Regions from separate parts of the Desulfosporosinus sp. BICA1-9 genome, predicted to be linked through region 3. Evidence: a T-box and tRNA genes for the amino acid it is inferred to sense, from the RefSeq annotation. Region 3 holds a T-box; the other regions hold tRNA genes.
The links. The T-box of region 3 lies ahead of leuS (leucine--tRNA ligase). A T-box ahead of a tRNA ligase gene usually reads a tRNA of that ligase, here a tRNA-Leu.
Positions count from the first base shown of each region.

Region 1 (6,087 bases), on a different contig from region 3:
TCCGCTTATCGTCATGGCGGCGCTCTAATCTCGAACGTCCTGTTCGAGTCTTGGCTTCAGGGACACTCGGCCATCTGCAAGAAGGTTAATACGTGCGAAGACAGTGTCTTCGGGCCAGCGGATTAGCATTTCTCTTTCTATTCTGATAAACTAAAAAATGACAAACAGCGAAATTGACTCGTGCAAAGAAAGGCTAGGGGTTATTTATATGCAACGTTCAAATGGTCGAGCTTATGATGAATTACGAACCGTGAAAATTTCACGACAGTTTACAAACATACCTGAGGGTTCAGTTCTTATCGAGATCGGAGATACTCGAGTTTTGTGCACAGCCAGTGTTGAGGAAAAAGTGCCTTACTTTCAAAAAGGATCAGGTAAGGGATGGGTCACAGCTGAGTACGCCATGATTCCGCGGGCGACTCAGACTCGAACGCAACGTGAGGCAAGCAAAGGTAAACTTACTGGTCGAACGATGGAAATTCAACGCTTAATTGGTCGGGCGCTTCGCTCTGTCGTGGATTTAAAAAAGCTCGGTGAACGTACAATTTGGCTGGACTGTGATGTGCTTCAAGCAGATGGTGGAACCCGAACGGCAGCCATTACGGGTGCTTACGTAGCCTTAGTTGATGCAGTTCAATTTTTAATGGAAAAAAAGCTTATTAGAACGAACCCAATCATAGATTCTCTGGCAGCAGTTTCTGTGGGAAAGGTTCAGGGACATGCAGTTTTGGATTTAGCTTATGAGGAAGATTCCCATGCAGAAGTAGACATGAATGTGGTCATGACAGGCTCTGGAAAGTTCGTGGAAATTCAAGGAACAGCAGAAGATATTCCCTTTGATCGAGCTGATCTAGATAATTTTTTACAACTAGCAGAAAAAGGAATCCGATCTCTGATAGATGTTCAGAAGTCGGCAGTGGAAACGAGCTCATGAAGATTATACTTGCCACTCAAAACCAGGGGAAAATCAGAGAACTTCAAGAACTGCTGGTGGATGAAACGATCGAAGTCCTTTCTTTACGAGATCTTGCAGACTGGGAAGACGTAGAGGAAAATGGGGTGACCTTTGCAGACAATGCCGCCCTAAAAGCTAGAGTTGCCGCTCAGAAAACAGGACTGATTGCCCTAGCGGACGATTCTGGTTTAGAAGTTGACGCTTTAAATGGTGCGCCAGGAGTCTATTCTGCGCGTTATGCCGGTGAGCCAAAAGACGATGAACGTAACAATGACAAACTTTTACAACAGTTAGAGTCCACCAGTGATGACAAACGGACGGCCCGTTTTCGCTGTGCATTAGTGGTAGTGACCCCTGAAGGGGAAGAATTTCTTACTGAGGGTAGTGTTGAAGGTCAAATTTTGAGACAACGTCGCGGTACGGATGGATTTGGCTATGACCCTCTCTTTTATGTTCCTGAGTATGCGCGAACGATGGCAGAATTGACGTTGACTGAGAAAAACAAATTGAGCCACAGAGCTCAGGCATTTCGCAAAGTGATTCCGATACTCCAAACACTTAGGGGAAATATTAGTAGCTAGAAATCTGAAAAAATCTAAGAAAAAAAGATATAAAAAAATAATCGAAAAAGTTCGTTCCGGTTCTTGACGAATTGCTCAAGATGAGCTATACTGATCAAGTCACCAAATCGGGGTATAGCGCAGCTTGGTAGCGCGCCTGCCTTGGGAGCAGGAGGCCGGGGGTTCGAATCCCTCTGCCCCGACCATATTATCGAGGTTCGAAGTTCGAGGCACGAAGTTCGAATTTGCAGTTTAGTCGGAGGTTTATTGTCCCGTTTGGCAAGCGATTGGCTTGTTAAGCTGAAGTTGTAGACCTGGGAGTTTGAGTTGGCCCATTAAGATGCGCCTGTAGCTCAGTTGGATAGAGCATCTGCCTTCTAAGCAGGTTGTCGGGGGTTCGAATCTCTCCAGGCGCACCAATAATTACACTCTTATGGTGGGTGTGGCGAAGTGGTTAACGCACCGGGTTGTGGTTCCGGCATTCGTGGGTTCAAGCCCCATCACCCACCCCATAAAACAAAAGTAACACCGAGAATTTATTCTCGGTGTTTTCTGTTCATTAAACCGATATCATTATAAACCTTGATGTATTTTTCTGTCGAAAAGATATGAAGGCTCTTTCTCAGCCAAACTTTCGAAATTATTTCATCAGGGTATCCTCATTAATTTCCTGTATGAGTCATGGAGTCTGTCTTTCTTTTGTTCGATGTGCTTTATATAAGGTTACAAAGAAATAAGTAGGCCGAAAATTTAATTCGATTTTCGGCCTACTTATTTCTTCACCCCCCTAAATAGAGCCTTAGGTTCGTAAATAATTATGTAAGGGTTAAGCATAACAAGCATAAAAGCCATAAAACAAGAAATTAAGGTCGCAATACTTATTAGACCAGTACAACAAAAGAAAAGAGGACAGAAAATGAAAAAGATGAAAAAACAACTCGCAGTTGCCGTGACAGTAGCATTACTAACACTCCCGTTTGGTACATCCATGGTATTGGCTGAAACGGACAATCCATTGACGACGACAACAACAACTTCCGAGACAACAACGACTGACGTTGCTATCTCAAACACGACAACTTCGGAGACGACAACCACTGACGTTGCTACTACAGACACGACAGCAGACGATGCAACAGCAGACGGCTCAACGACAGATGATACAACGACAGACGGTATAACCACGGATGACACTACTACAGACGCAACCACGGATGACACTACTACAGATGATGCAACGACAGACGACACAACCACAGACGATACGCAAGTTACCGATGCCGATGGCACTGAAGTGGCTCCTTCTAACTGGTTTACTAATTTGATTGGAAAACTCCAACTCGCTCTGACCTTTGACCCGGTGCGCAAGAGTGAGTTAAGTGAAAGGCAAGCACTCGCAAAGTTGGCAAGAGCTCAGAAACTAATGTCAGAAGGGAAGATAGAAGCTGCAGAGATCGCATTAATCGAATACAGCGATAAGATCACCAAGGCCCAGGAATTCCTAGAGCAAGTCGAAGATCCAGACTCTGAAAAAGCTATAAAACTCAACATCGCCCTTACAAATGTTAATTCTAACAATATTAATGTTTTAAGCAATTTATTAGAAAAGCTTCCCCCGCAGGCCGCTCAAAAATTAGCACTTAATGTTGTACGCTCCATGGAGAAGGCTGTCAAAAAGATAGAGAAGCAAGAGGCCAAAGTCGCCCTAACGATCCCTTCTGAAGAAACAATTTCAGAAACGGTCCCAGCAACGACAGCTCCAGCGACGGAATCGGTAACAACAGTAATGCCAGCAACCAAGGATAAATCCTTGGAAAAGCAAGCTAAAATTGTATTGAAAGATTTTAAGAAATCTCTCAAAGAAAATGGAACTATTCAACTAGAAGAGGTTGAACAGTCAGACGATGAGGATAATGATGCAGAGGATAACGATACAGACAATATAACTTTAGAGGAGACTGCCCCAGTTTCTCAAGAACCTTCTAACAGACAGCCAACTTCTGTGACCGTCGCTCCAGCACAACTTGAGAAGGCATCAACAACGAGTAATCAATCGTCTGTACGAGATAACAAGAAGCAAACCAAACGGGATGAACCAAGCAAAGAAAAGAGTCGGGATAACGGCGGGGATAAAAAGGCTAAATCAGACAAACGGGATTAATAAAAGGGTTATTTATAATCACAAGATAATAATTATTAACAAAGCGGCTCGATTGATGAGTCGCTTTGTTTCTGTGCTAGAGACAGTCGTTTTATCGTGAACAGGGGTTTTCTAACTAGAGAGGACTTACATCCCCCGTTGCCATGAGGATTAGTAAAACTAAGGTGAGTGGGCCTTGGATTCTCCACGTTCGTGATAAAACGTGGTATACTAAATCTAAAGTGGTTAGATGAGGACCGAGAAAGACGGTGAAAACGACAAATGGACAAACCAAAACCTGAGTCCAAGCTTAAGCCGAATCCGGACGATCTCCGTCGTATGATCGGGTACACCATGATTACCTTTATGGGCGTATTTTTGTTTATCCCCATTGTATGGTTTATACATTTGATCTCACAAGACTCGGGACTTTACGTGCGCTGGGGTATCTGTTCGGCTTTCTTAGTAGTCTTCAATATGCTGTTTTATTATTGGAGATACCCAGTAAATTGGTTAAGGAATTTAATGGTTTTGGTGGGCATCAATTTGTTTATCTTAATCTTTGAATATTTTTGGCTAATGCAGAGTGTAGGCTAACAATGCCAGATTGCTGGTAAATATATCAAACACTTGTCATATTACTAGAACTATGGTATTATTTCTTCTGGAGCAAGTACTCCAATTTGCGGGAATGGCGGAACTGGCAGACGCACTGGATTTAGGTTCCAGCGGGTAAACCGTGCAGGTTCAAGTCCTGTTTCCCGCACCAATAAGAAAACTTAGGTACGCTGGGGCAACGTCTCAGCGTATCTTTTCTTTAGTTTCTCAGAAAATGTTCTTCACAGTCAACTTCACAGATTCGTAAATGCTTTTAAATCGGAGTTTTAAAGTCGATACTTCTCCGATGGAATGTGAAAAGTCCTGTGCTTCAATGTTTTTTTCTAACCGCTTCAGGCTAAGGTCAATGGCTTCAATTTCTTGATGATCAAGGAGAACAGTCCACCAGATGTCACTCTTTTCCCAACTTTGTTCAGCAGTGGTCAATTCATTTTTAGCTGCCTCCCATTTTTGCTGCGCAAGGGATCCTTCGACCGTATCAAGCTGATCCCCAATCATCTGGGTCGTGGTTTGAATAAAGCGATGTGAAGTATATGAGCCACCCAATAACAATAGAGTAATTACTATAATCGGCAAGAGCGTGCGCACGGGGTTCACCTCTCTATCTGTGATTGTTTTTAGAACCACGCAGCTTAGCTTGTGCGAAGAGCTTACCAGAAGAGTCAATGCTTGCTAAGAGGACATCCTCGATTCTCAAAATCGTTTGTTTTTGGAGTTCGCTTCTTAACCAGTCTAAGTCTTTATTGCTTTTGTCTAAGTTCCTTTGATTGAGTTTTCCGTCCAAGATAAGAGCTAATGGTAACCCTTCGAATGGGGGCGTGATCTGAAAGTCTTCAGGAATGGCTGGCCTTTTCTGAGATTTGGGAATGACACTCACTTGGCCATTGTTTTCCAGTATGGCATATTCCACATCAGCAATGTTGGGGACGTTTTTAAGGCGGAGTTCTTCGAGTAGGTCAGTAAGGTTATAACAATTCTTTTTCAATTCGTCTTCAAGGATTTTTCCACGTTCAATGAGAATACTAGGTTTGCCGCAGATAATATCTCTAGCTCTTTCGCTTTTTAATGAAATCCAGGCCAAGGTCATACTTGCCGAGAGAAGGACTAAGATCGGAATGATGCCGCTGAGGAGTGGAATGCCCACATTCTCACTGGGGACGACAGCCAGATCGGAAATCATGAGAATAACGACCAGCTCAAAAGGCTGCAATTGACCGATTTCCCGTTTTCCCATCATGCGAAGGGCGACGATGACCAGTGCGTAAAGAATTAAGGTTCTGAGCACAACTACGATCATACTTGATCTCCTTTTTCATATTAAAAAGACTAACTCGATCAAAGCACTTTTGATACTCACGTGAGTTATTTTGCCCTGAAAGAAGAGAGTTATCCAAACAGAATTGTCGGTACACACCTCACAGAATTAGATTTGCGGTTTTCTGCATCCAACTCATATGTGGAAACATTTCTTTACTTAACTTCTGCGCATTTACCGATCAGAGATCCTTTGTCACAAGGGCGTTTGAACTAGTTTTTCGCAATTTGATTACATGTTATAAGTCTGTTATAATTGATTAGTAAATTTTTTGTGCTATATTTATAGAGTTTCAGGTTAACTTTTATTTCTTTTGATGTATTTGGCCTGAGCGGGGGTTTGTAGTCTTGAAAAACGGTAAGACTATCGAAGTATCCCACAATTGCCTTGCACATAGAGTAATTAGTGTTTTAAGGGGGAGAATATATGTCAGTCTCAGTCGAGAAACTAGAAAAGAATTTTGTTGCTTTAGAAGTAACTGTAGACTCCGAAAAGTTTG
Region 1 is NZ_JUEE01000087.1:9,059-15,145, forward strand. Features, by position in the region: gene JL57_RS34200 (hypothetical protein) at 1-89, shown strand, start outside; gene rph (ribonuclease PH) at 209-934, shown strand; gene JL57_RS11190 (XTP/dITP diphosphatase) at 931-1,536, shown strand; tRNA gene JL57_RS11195 (tRNA-Pro) at 1,645-1,721, shown strand; tRNA gene JL57_RS11200 (tRNA-Arg) at 1,858-1,934, shown strand; tRNA gene JL57_RS11205 (tRNA-His) at 1,952-2,027, shown strand; gene JL57_RS11210 (DUF5667 domain-containing protein) at 2,432-3,676, shown strand; gene JL57_RS11215 (hypothetical protein) at 3,938-4,252, shown strand; tRNA gene JL57_RS11220 (tRNA-Leu) at 4,341-4,424, shown strand; gene JL57_RS11225 (DUF4363 family protein) at 4,481-4,861, opposite strand; gene JL57_RS11230 (DUF421 domain-containing protein) at 4,875-5,570, opposite strand; gene tig (trigger factor) at 6,015-6,087, shown strand, end outside.
Region 1: it has a tRNA-Leu gene. The T-box ahead of leuS (leucine--tRNA ligase) is inferred to sense a tRNA for this amino acid. The anticodon was not compared.

Region 2 (6,087 bases), on a different contig from region 3:
GCTTAGCCTTACTGGTGGATGAAAACAGTTTCGAAGAGTGGGATGCGGGATTACTCACCCAAGATTCTTTGGAATTTCCCGGTTATCAAGAAAAGCTCCTTGAGGCTCAGGAAAAATCCGGTATGACTGAAGGGGTACTGACAGGGCGCGCTAAAATTGAAGGAGTTCCTTTTGTCATCGCTTTTAATGAAGCAAGTTTTATGATGGGCAGTATGGGTTCTGTCGTAGGGGAAAAAATTACCCGTGCGATTGAACGAGCGATGGAATTGCGCTTGCCAGTCGTTATATTTTCCACGTCGGGTGGTGCTCGGATGCAAGAGGGAATTCTGTCACTGTATCAGATGGCCAAGACGAGTGCAGCTTTGGGAAAATTAGCGGAAAGCCACTTGCTGTATATTTCTGTGCTCACAGATCCTACCTTTGGTGGGGTGACGGCCAGCTATGCTTCGCTGGGGGATATTTTGATTGCTGAACCCAATGCCTTGATAGGATTTACGGGACCTCGTGTCATCAAACAGACCATGCGACAAGAACTTCCGGCAGGAGCACAGACGGCTGAGTTTAACCAAGCGCATGGTCTAATAGATCTGATTGTGGCGCGTACTCAGATGCGGACTGTTTTAGCACGCTTACTGCGGTACCATCAGGAGGGGGCTCAGTATGGCGCAACTGTTTGAATTTGAAAAACCGATTGCGGAACTAGAACAGAAAATTTCGGAACTCCAGAAGTTTTCCGCTGACAAGGGAATTGACCTTTCTCAAGAAGTGGTTACCCTTGAAAAGAAAGCAGCTCTTCTGAAGAAGGAGATTTACGGAAACCTAGAACCTTGGCAAAAAGTCCAAATTGCCAGACATTCCGAGCGTCCGAACTTTTATGATTATGCTCCCCTGTTGTTTGAGGATTTCATAGAACTAAAAGGGGATCGACTTTTTGCAGATGATCTCTCGATTGCTGGCGGGATCGCTCTTTTCCACGGGATTGCGGTGACCGTGATCGCTCAGGTTAAGGGTAAAGATACAAAGGAGAATATTAAGCGCAATTTCGGCATGCCTCATCCAGAAGGATATCGTAAAGCGGTGCGCTTGATGGATCAGGCTGAAAAGTTCGGGCGTCCGATTTTGACGTTTATTGACACTCCCGGTGCCGCCTGTGACTTAGGGGCCGAGGAACGAGGGCAGGGTGAGGCTATTGCCCGATGCCTACTCGCCATGTCAGGTTATCACGTCCCCGTGATCAGTACCGTCATCGGTGAAGGTGGAAGTGGCGGAGCTCTTGCGCTTGGGGTGGGCAATGTCGTCTTGATGCTTGAGAATTCCTTTTACTCAGTGATTGCCCCAGAAAGCTGTGCCTCAATTCTCTGGAAGGACACGTCTAAGGCTAAGGAAGCAGCCGCCGCTCTTAAGTTTACAGCACAAGATTTGTTGAGACTTGGAGTAGCGGATGAATTAGTACGTGAGCCACAGGGTGGGGCTCATAATAACCTGAATCAAACCGCCGAAGAGTTATCTCAGGTCATTTCCAAGTATCTCGTGCGTCTGCGCTTGGAAAGTCCCGAAGCACTACGGGAAAAGCGATATCAGAAATTGCGAGCCATTGGAGTTTTCCAAGAAACGGCGGATATTAATTTGGCGAAAAAGCTTGACTAAGGCTTAAGTTTAGTGTTATTATAACTAGGCCGTCATGATTCATCTGACGGAATTATATCTGGGCGAGTGGCGGAATGGCAGACGCGTCGGTCTCAAAATCCGATATATGTGAGTATGTGGGGGTTCAAGTCCCCCCTCGCCCACCACAGTTTCTAAAACACAGCAATATCAAGGGTTTAGCAGAGTTGGTAAGAAATTACCAGCTCTTTTCTGTTTTTAGACCGTTACATTCGCTGGTAAGTGTGACCGATAGATTATTAAGGGCAACGGTTCACGTTCCCTGATAAACAGGATGTTACACAGAATGCCAACAAAAACAGCAATACCAAGGGGTAGAGGTACAAGGAAGAAAATAACTATGGACGGTGATTTCCCAGATATTTCAAACTAAAAAAGTTTCTGATGGTAAGGAAGAAGATTTTGTCAATCAATTACGCGATAGAGGTTACTCCAAACCTGATAAAAGGATATTTATGCAGGCATGTGGGAAATAGGTAAAGTTCCTACACAGTGCATTCATATTGGTGATGATCTCAATGTTGATATTTTGGGAAGTAATGTAGCAGACCATGCGAGAGGCTGGGCGTCCTTGCCCGGATTTGGAAGGTATTGAATGCGAAGAGTATCCATTTGATAAACAAATGAAGGAAAGACACGAGAAAGATGGAATTACAGAAATAATAGAATGAAAGGAATATTTTTTGGGGGGAGTAATTATGGATAAGAAATTAGTATGTCCTTGCGGATTAACTTGTTGTGATTGTATGTTTTATAAAAAAGAAATATATGAAACTGCATATAAATTAAAAGAATTGATTATGAACCATGAATTAGATAGGTTTCTTACGTTGTGTAGTAAAAGAAAAAGTTGGGAAGTCCTGGGAGAGCATCTGGATATAAGTGAAAGCCAAATATGGGACGGAGTTGGTAAGCACTTCGATGTTTTTAAACAAATGCCTGAGTTTATGAATTCTTGACGGAATAATAAAATTGCAGTGTAAAGCTACATGTCAAGAAAAAGGTGGTTGCTCTATTGGCGGAAATACACATGATTGTAAGGCGTTAAAATGCATAAAATCCAAAGAGTATCATGGATGCTGGCAATGTAGCGATTTTGACAACTGTGATAAATTGAAATTTCTAAAGAATAGTTATGGATATGTAATAGAAGATAACTTGAAAATTATCAAAGAAAAAGGTATTGAATCAGTAAAATCACGTGGTAATAAATATTATGCATGGCAGAGAAAAAAAGATGGCGATGTTATGGAATGAAGCACTGTAAAATGAGGATTTATAGTCTGAACTACTTCACGTTGCATTTCAGATGGTGTCATTTTCTTGATGTTGAGGAGGAAAAATGAGAATTGGTTTGGTAAGACACTTTGAAGTAATCCATTCATCTCAAAAAGTAGTAACCTCGGGAGAATTTAAAGAGTGGGTAAGGCAGTATGATATCGCTGACGTGCGACAAATTCCGGTGGATTTATGTTATAACAACTGGGACCTGTGCTTTTCGAGTGATTTACAGAGAGCACTTCAAACAGCTCAAAATATTAGTAAATGCAAAATAGTAACTACGGATTTATTAAGAGAAGTACCCATTTCGCCGATCCTTGATACCAATCTAAGACTACCAGTTCCTCTATGGTTGAGTCTAGGAAGAATGGCGTGGCTTTTTTCTCATCACTCACAGCCGGAGAAAAGAATACAGACTGGCAAGAGGATAAATGACTTTCTCACTCAAATTATGTCCTTGAGGGAATCAAATATCTTATTGGTAACTCATGGCTTTTTGATGTTTATCATCACTGGATTTTTCTCGATTATCTTAGCGGAGGTTTTTCGACAAGCCGTGATCGTGAAAGAAGAAAATGATTTAACAATATAATGGAGGCTGGCTGTAATATGTCAATTATCGTAAACCTGGACGTAATGATGGCAAAACGAAAGATAAGTTCATCTGAACTTGCTTCAAAAATAGACCTGACCCAAGCAAATTTATCAATTCTAAAGAACAATAAAGCAAAAGCCATACGCTTTTCCACCCTAGAGGCCATCTGCAAAGCATTGTGTTGCCAACCCGGAGATATTTTAACGTATGAAGATGATGATATTTCTAAATAGATAATCTTTGAAAGGGGCAATAAGCATATGGAGGACTTAGTGATAGTTCAAGAAAAAGAGGCTGAGGCTAACAAAACTGTCGTCAAAAAAGAGGATATCTACCTCCTGGTCTGTTCAGTCCTGTTAGGGGTTCTCTTTAATATTTTATTTTATAAAAAACCACTCGGGATTTCCTACCCGCTTTTTGTCAGCGCATTCTATATCGTTTTTTTAGGGAATCTCCGCCACAAGGTAAAATTTAAATTTGAAGTAGGATGTTTTTTGAGTATACCTATTATCGCCTTGTCTTCAACGTATTTCATCTTTTCAAATCAAATTTTTGCGGTTTTAAACTTTTTGATTATACCCATATTAATCATCGCCCAAACGATCTTGATCAATGAAGAAAACAAACACAAGTGGTTTGAGGCAAGGTTTATTAAAGACATTTTTCAGGGAATTATTAATCGTGCCTTGGGCAATACCGCTAAACCATTTGTAGTGGTATTGAACTCTATGCGTATTAGCAAGAGTCATGAAAAGCAGGATGTTATCAAGAAAGTTCTTATCGGTTTGGCGATTTCTATTCCCCTTTTAATAATTATCATTACCCTCCTTACGTCTGCCGACAGGGTTTTCAAGCATTTCATAGATGAGATAACGAGCTCATTTGGAACTATTAACATGACTGATTTTTCATTACAGAGTTTGCTTGCTTTTCTCATAAGTATCCTTGTATTTAGCTATACTTGGAGCTTCTTAAGACCCAATGACAGGATGAAAACTCAGATGCAGCAAGGAGACACTGCAACAATAAAGAACAGTTGGGATCCGGTTATCTCCATAACTATATTGAGTCTCATTAATTGTGTCTATTTAAGCTTTACACTTATTCAGTTTGGCTATATGTTTGATTCCTTAAATAATGCTCTGCCAGCAGATTTCACGTATGCACAATATGCACGAAGAGGCTTCTTTGAATTATTAATGGTCACGCTAATTAATTTTAGTCTTTTATTAAGCAGTCTTAGATTCACCAGAAAAGATGGAAAACTAGTTGCAAGAACTGTTCGTATTTTGCACTCTCTCCTTGTTCTCTGTACCATGGTAATCCTTACATCAGCTTTTTTCAGAATGTCACTTTATGAAGCAGCCTTTGGGTATACATATTTAAGGGTGTTAACTCATAGTTTCATGATGTTCCTGTTTGTCTTATTCGCGGTAGCGTTTTATAAAATCTGGAATGAACGGATCTCTCTGCTTAAACCGTATATAGTTATCACAATAATAGCTTATATGATCCTTAATTTCGCCAACATCGATGTTTTGATCGCCAAAAATAATATAGCTCGGTATTTCGAAACTGGTAGGCTAGATACTTATTATTTGAGGAACTTGTCCTATGATAGTATACCAGGGATAGTAAATTTGGTCGAAAGAATGGCTAATGACGAAAGAATGTCTAATGATGATGGAATGACTGATGACGAAAGAATGTCAATTGATATTAAAGATTATTTAGAGCAACAACAAGAAAGGTTATCTCAAAAGCAACCCTGGCAGTCCTTAAATTTGTCCCAGCTAAGGGCGAAAAAAGTCCTTTCTCAATATGAATTTTAAGGAATGCTTGCTTCAAGTGGATTTTAACTCTAGTAGAGTTTGGCCATCGGATAACAAGTCCACCGGATGTCCACTTTAGTCATACCCCCGGTTATCCTGAACTCAGGAATTGGTTACTTGTTTACTGTTAGTCGTATAAACAGCTCAAGGAACTTCTTCGAGAAAGGGGGGATAGTCATGTCTGAGCGAGAAGAATGGGTGGGAGTAAAAGAATAGAGAATAACGCTAGCCAGCTTGCGTTGATGGATGAGTTAGGTAAGAAGGGTGAGCTCGCTAAGAAGGATGAGATAGGTAAAAAGGATGACAAATGATACGATAGAAGAAATAGAGGCTCTTAATGAATTAGATGCCTCGGATGGTCTCGAAAATAGTTTTAAATGTGAACATGATGAACTAGTTCTAGCCAAGCCTCGAGCTACTGAAATGCCTATACCCACTGATCTTAACGATTATATTCGAAAGGGTTTAGCCCAAGGAATAAAAAGCCAAAAGACATGGAAGTTTCGCAAATGGAGTACGCTCGTGGCCTGTTTTATACTCGCCACTTTCATTACGGCTGCTCGGGTTTCCCCGGTAGTAGCAGCGGTATTACATCAGATCCCCGGTCTAGGTTATATCGTTGAACTTATAAACTATGACAAGGGACTTCAGTCCGCAGTTGAGAATGAATTTATCTTGCCACTTGAGGTCTAAGAATGTACCCCCAGAGTCATT
Region 2 is NZ_JUEE01000243.1:6,379-12,465, reverse strand. Features, by position in the region: gene accD (acetyl-CoA carboxylase, carboxyltransferase subunit beta) at 1-677, shown strand, start outside; gene JL57_RS29705 (acetyl-CoA carboxylase carboxyltransferase subunit alpha) at 661-1,647, shown strand; tRNA gene JL57_RS29700 (tRNA-Leu) at 1,708-1,793, shown strand; gene JL57_RS29695 (hypothetical protein) at 2,364-2,624, shown strand; gene JL57_RS35940 (hypothetical protein) at 2,638-2,922, shown strand; gene JL57_RS29685 (histidine phosphatase family protein) at 3,008-3,538, shown strand; gene JL57_RS29680 (helix-turn-helix transcriptional regulator) at 3,556-3,774, shown strand; gene JL57_RS29675 (DUF4153 domain-containing protein) at 3,814-5,373, shown strand; gene JL57_RS29670 (DUF4179 domain-containing protein) at 5,674-6,066, shown strand.
Region 2: it has a tRNA-Leu gene. The T-box ahead of leuS (leucine--tRNA ligase) is inferred to sense a tRNA for this amino acid. The anticodon was not compared.

Region 3 (6,087 bases):
CCGTCTCACGTTCCCCGACCCAAGCCAGGGACGCAGTGTGACACGAGCGCGACGTCTTTACGTAAGCAGAAAAGCAAACTTCCGTTTAAGCGACCGACCCCATACACGGGGCAGTGCACAGGGATGTGCACTGCCACCAACTGAGCCAAGGATGGCGAATTTGGTACGATAGTCTCCAGTGGAGATTATCGCCGTAGGCGGGTTCTTTCATATATACTATCGCCGAAGGATGAACCCCGCTCCCCATAGCTGGGAGCTTAAACGGTTAGTTTGCTCTGCGTCGTAAGCACCGAGCGCTGTGTCATACAAGTCCCCCTACTTGACCACAATATTAACTAACTTACCCGGAACCGTAACAATCTTAACAATCGTCTTTCCTCGAGTCCATTCACTCACACTCGGCAGAGCCAGCACAATTTTTTCCAATTCAGCTGTTGATATTTCAGTAGGCACTTGGACTCGGTCACGGACCTTACCATTGACCTGCAGAATAACCGTCACTTCATCTTGTACAAGAGCGGCCTCATCAACGTCTGGCCAAGGTTGTTTATGAATACTCTCAGAATGTCCAATTTCCTGCCAAAGCTCTTCCGTAATATGGGGTGCAAAAGGAGCCAGGAGTATCAAAATTCTCTCAACTGCCTCTCGACCGACCTCAGCATCTGCCGTTGGTTGTTCTTTATAAAGGTACAAAGCGTTTACCCATTCCATAATGGTACTGATCGCCGTGTTAAAATTAAAGCGTGTTCCAAGATCAATCGTTACCCTCTGGGTAGCCAAGTGGGTGTGACGACGCATCTTTTTGCCAACTTCGTCCAGATTTGCCCATTCGCCCGCTTGTTTAGAGGAACCCTCCCCCTGGCTTTTCTTAATCAGAGGCTCATATTGGGCTACTAAGCGCCAGATGCGGTTGAAGAAACGATAACACCCTTCAACCCCTTGATCACTCCACTCTAGATCTCTCTCAGGAGGAGCAGCAAACAGAATAAACAAGCGGGCCGTATCCGCCCCATATTTGCCGATGATCGCCTCAGGGCTCACGATATTTCCCTTGGATTTTGACATTTTAGATCCATCCATACAAACCATCCCTTGCGTCAGCAAGTTCTGGAAGGGTTCATCCGCGTTCAAGTAGCCAAAATCCTTCAAAGCCTTGGTAAAGAAGCGCGCGTACAAAAGGTGTAGAATCGCATGTTCCACGCCCCCAACGTACTGATCGACATTCATCCACTGATCCACCGCCGTTTTATCAAAAGCAGCCTCAGTATTGCGGGGATCAGTATAGCGCAGAAAATACCAAGACGAACAAGCAAAGGTATCCATCGTGTCCGTCTCACGCCGAGCAGGCCCTCCACACTGCGGACAGTTTGTTTCAATAAATGCGTTAGAGGAAGCTAGTGGATTCTCTCCAGCTTTAAAGACAGAAATCGACGGGAGCAACACAGGCAACTGATCTTCCGGAACTGGCACTGTTCCACAAGTTTTACAATAAACCATCGGAATCGGTGCACCCCAATAGCGTTGACGAGAAATGAGCCAATCTCGCAAGCGGAAATTAACCTTCCGTTGACCCAGACCCAAGCGCTCCGCTTCATCAGCAATTCGATCCCAACCCTCATCACTGCTCAGACCATCGAAGGAGTCGGAGTTAACCATGACACCGTCCCCTGTGTAAGCAGCTTCAAGAGGCAGATCTTTTGCTTCTGCCAGACTCTCAGTCGGAATAATAACTGTTTTAATTTCCAGATCATACTTTGTCGCAAATTCAAAATCCCGTTCATCATGGGCTGGAACACCCATAACTGCCCCAGTACCGTATTCAAGCAGAACATAGTTCGCTATCCAGATCGGCACTTTCTTACCGCTCAGCGGATTGAGACAATACGCCCCGATAAACAGCCCTTCTTTTTCTGCATCCGTAGAAGTACGTGCTATTTCATTGAGACCGTTCATTTTCTCGATAAAAGCCAGCACATCTGCCTCATAAACTGTCCCACCTACTAACTCCAAAACAAGGGGATGCTCAGGAGCCAAGACAACATAGCTCACCCCATAAAGGGTATCAACCCGAGTAGTGTACACCGAAATCTTCTCCGGACGTTCCTCCAAAGGAAATTGGACTTCCACCCCCTCAGAACGGCCGATCCAGTTGCGTTGCATGGTTTTTACCTTTTCAGGCCAGCCCGGTAACTTGTCCAGATCCTCAAGTAAAATATCCGCATAATCCGTAATCTTAAAAAACCACTGTTCCAAGTTCTTCTTCGTGACCAAGGTATCACACCGTTCACACCCACCATCCACCACTTGTTCATTAGCAAGTACTGTGGCACATGAAGGACACCAATTCACCGCCGCCTTCTTCTTGTATACCAAGCCATGTTTGTAAAACTCTATAAATATCCACTGAGTCCACTTATAATACCCCGGGTGACAAGTCGCCATTTCCCGATCCCAATCATAGGAAATCCCCATCTCTTGAAGCTGACGCCTCATGTTGGAGATATTTTTCCAGGTCCAATCTGCCGGAGGAGTTTGATGCTTAATCGCAGCATTTTCCGCGGGCAAACCAAAAGCATCCCATCCGATGGGGTGAAGGACATTATATCCGTTCATCCGCTTATAACGAGCAATCACGTCAGAGATTGAATAATTGCGCACATGCCCCATGTGTAAATCTCCCGAAGGATAAGGAAACATAGCCAAGGCATAGTACTTGGGCTTTGAGGAGTTCTCCTCTGTTTGATAGGCTTTGTCCTCTAACCAGTGTTTCTGCCATTTAGATTCGATCTCCGAAAACGAATACTTCTCTTGCATAAATCCGGCCCCCTTAGAAATAAGTAACAGATTATAACATAAGATGAAAATACAAAAATCTCTCGTCCCAAAAGGGACGAGAGGCTTGCTCCCGTGGTACCACCCAATTTCATAAGTGCTTAAGCGATCTTAACGGCTCGCACCGGTGTTCATTGTAACCTGAACACAGCTCCAGGGCGAGTTCTTGAAGTTCCCTACAGCGACTTGCACCTCCCGTCGCCTCTCTTGATGAGGGTTCTCCAATACTACTCCCTATCGTAGCAATGACGTGTTTGATTATCCAGAAAAGTTATACATTCTGACTAGTTTCATAAGAGATGGCTTCCGCATCTTTCCAGAGGCGTTCAAGTTGATAAAATTCACGTTGATCTGGGGTCATCACATGAATCACCAGATCACCGCCACAATCCATCAAAACCCATTTGGCAGTCGGCAATCCTTCGAGATGAATAACCGGAATGCCCAGCTCTGGCAACTTCTGTTCGAGATGATTCGTGATTGCTTTCACCTGAGTCGTTGTATTCCCCGTCACAATCATGCAATAATCCGTAACCATTGAGATTTTCTGGAGATTCAAAAGAGAGATATCTCCACCCTTTTTATCTTCAACGATACTAACCACTTTTTCAAGCATTTTAAGATCCAGTTCCAATAGTAGTTTGCCTCCTTTGTAAATCATCATAGGTTAATTGAGTTAAGGGATGAATAGGGCGTTTGCTTTCCCTTAAGTATATCAAAGTGTGTTCAACACAGGCTAACGTACCCTTTCCTAAATCATCATACAAGGATTGGCGCAAATTGTCCACTTTTGGAAAATCGCGGCTAGCTTCCGTCAGGTCTGCGCTATAAATAAGCATCTCTAATTGGCACATCCCTGGTCTCCCTAACGTATGATTGGCAACTGCCGCAATGACTTCAACATCCTTTAACCCATAATAATGCTCCAGCCAATAAGCTGCAACAGGACCATGTAAAACATATGGATATTGTTCATCTTCAGGATAATTAAGCAACTTCCACCTGCGAGCAAACCTTATTTGGTTTTTCAAAGGGATTTCTTTGGCTAAATCATGGGCTAACCCCGCACAACGGGCCTTAACAGGATCCAACCCATGGTGCCGGGCTAATTCCTCCGCCCAAACCGCAACACTCAATGTATGCTCAAAGCGTTCCGCTGAAAGAACACGAGTCGCCAAATCTAATAATTTTTCAACATCTAAAATCAAGTATCTCCCGCTCCCCTTTATCTCTTCCTCTAATATTATTTCTAAATATTATATCAATTAATCAATAACTGTGCAAAGGTCGGATTACATATGCATTTATTCAATGCAGTAGAATACCCCAGCTTGAAATTCCGTTGAAGGCGCTGACCTACAAGAAAGGAGACCCCTTAGTCGGAGGTCTCCTAATTGGAACGATAGTATTACATTTGTTTTGGTTTTGCTTCATTCACCGTTAGTGGCCTGCCACCAAAATCTTTGCCATTGAGCTCTTCCGCCATACGCGCTGCATCCGGCTCTCCCACTTCGATAAAACCAAATCCACGGGAACGACCGGTTTCGCGATCGGTAATAATCCGACTACTTTCTACCTCTCCATACTCGCTAAAGAATTCTCCGAGTTCTTCTGCAGTAGTATTCCACGGAAGATTTCCGACATAAAGTGTTGTTGTCATGATAACTGTCACCTCTTGCTTGAATTGATTTACTTGATCGTTTTTAGTATGGTCAAATCTAAACAGAGTATGCGAAACATTTTATTCTTCAGTATAAAGCCCTCGCTGTTGGATCAGTTGACGAACCCCCTCAGGCAAAAGGTAGCGGATCGGTTCTCCTCGCTTAACCCTCCTCCGAATATCCGTAGAAGAAATCGCCAAAGCAGGGACTTCCAGATAATGGATTTTACCCAGAATTTCAGGATGTTCTTCTTGCACTTTAAGCAGAAAATCACTCGCATCAAATCCGGGTCGCGCCGCACCAATAAATTGGATCAGCGTGAAGATTTCCTCAGCTTCTCGCCAGGAAAAGATCTCCCTTAGGGCATCCGTTCCCGTGATAAAATACAATTCATAATCTGGCCAAGTTTTGCGCAACATACGTAACGTCTCGACCGTATAAGACGGACCTTCCCTTTCGATTTCAAGGGCAGAACTAGCGAAATCCGAATTATCATTAATTGCACATTCGACCATCTCAAGACGCAACTCTCCGGCCGAAATATCCCTTCGATTTTTATGAGGTGGTATCCCAGTCGGAATAAATAACACTTTGCTTAGCTTAAACTCGGCGCGTGCCATTTCCGCAGCGACCAAATGCCCGTAATGAATCGGATCAAACGTTCCGCCCATAATCCCCAGTCGGGGTTTTTCCAGTGCAGCCACCCGTTTCAAGTCCGTCATAACCGTGATTCTCCTTACACGATTTTAGTCGTCCACTCCTCCAGATTCCACACATCCGTCACCCAATCTTCGTAGAATTCCGGTTCGTGAGAAACAACCAGCACAGTCCCTCTATACTCCGTGATGGCTCTCTTCAGTTCTGCTTTAGTATCCACATCTAAATGATTGGTCGGCTCGTCGAGAACCAGCCAGTTGACATCCTTCAGCATCAACTTACAGAGCCGGACTTTAGCATTTTCTCCACCGCTCAACACCATCATTTTGGTAGAGATGTGTTCACTTGTCAAACCACACCTTGCTAAAGCGCCCCGCACTTCGGAATTAGTCATTCCCGGATACTCTCCCCACACTTCGTCGAGGGCCGTCTTCCCATTTCTACGACTCGATTCTTGTTCGAAATATCCAGGGTAAAGATAATCACCCAGTTCAACTTCACCAGAAACCGCTGGAATATACCCCAGTAAAGTCTTAAGCAATGTCGATTTACCTAACCCGTTAACTCCACGGATTGCCACCTTTTGCCCTCGTTCTAAGGTTAAATCTAAGGGTCGTGTTAACGGTTCATCATACCCGAGGACAATGTTTTTCGCCTCAAAAATCATTTTTCCGGGAGATCTTGCTTCCCTAAATTTAAATTTCGGTTGGATCTTCTCTCTCGGCTTTTCGATCAGTTCCATTTTTTCCAACTGCTTTTGCCGACTCTTAGCGCGACCGGTCGTTGAAATCCGCGCTTTATTGCGCGCAATAAAATCTTCGAGGCGATCCACTTCTTTTTGTTGCTTGTCATAGGCCTTAATCTCCTGAACCTTGCGAGTTTCAAAGAGCGCCATAAATTGTTCATAGTTTCCAGTGTAACGGGTTAATTCCGAATT
Region 3 is NZ_JUEE01000084.1:32,175-38,261, forward strand. Features, by position in the region: gene leuS (leucine--tRNA ligase) at 316-2,814, opposite strand; T-box leader at 2,884-3,082, opposite strand; gene rsfS (ribosome silencing factor) at 3,104-3,466, opposite strand; gene yqeK (bis(5'-nucleosyl)-tetraphosphatase (symmetrical) YqeK) at 3,450-4,040, opposite strand; gene JL57_RS10910 (RNA-binding protein) at 4,241-4,492, opposite strand; gene nadD (nicotinate-nucleotide adenylyltransferase) at 4,574-5,215, opposite strand; gene JL57_RS10920 (ABC-F family ATP-binding cassette domain-containing protein) at 5,230-6,087, opposite strand, start outside.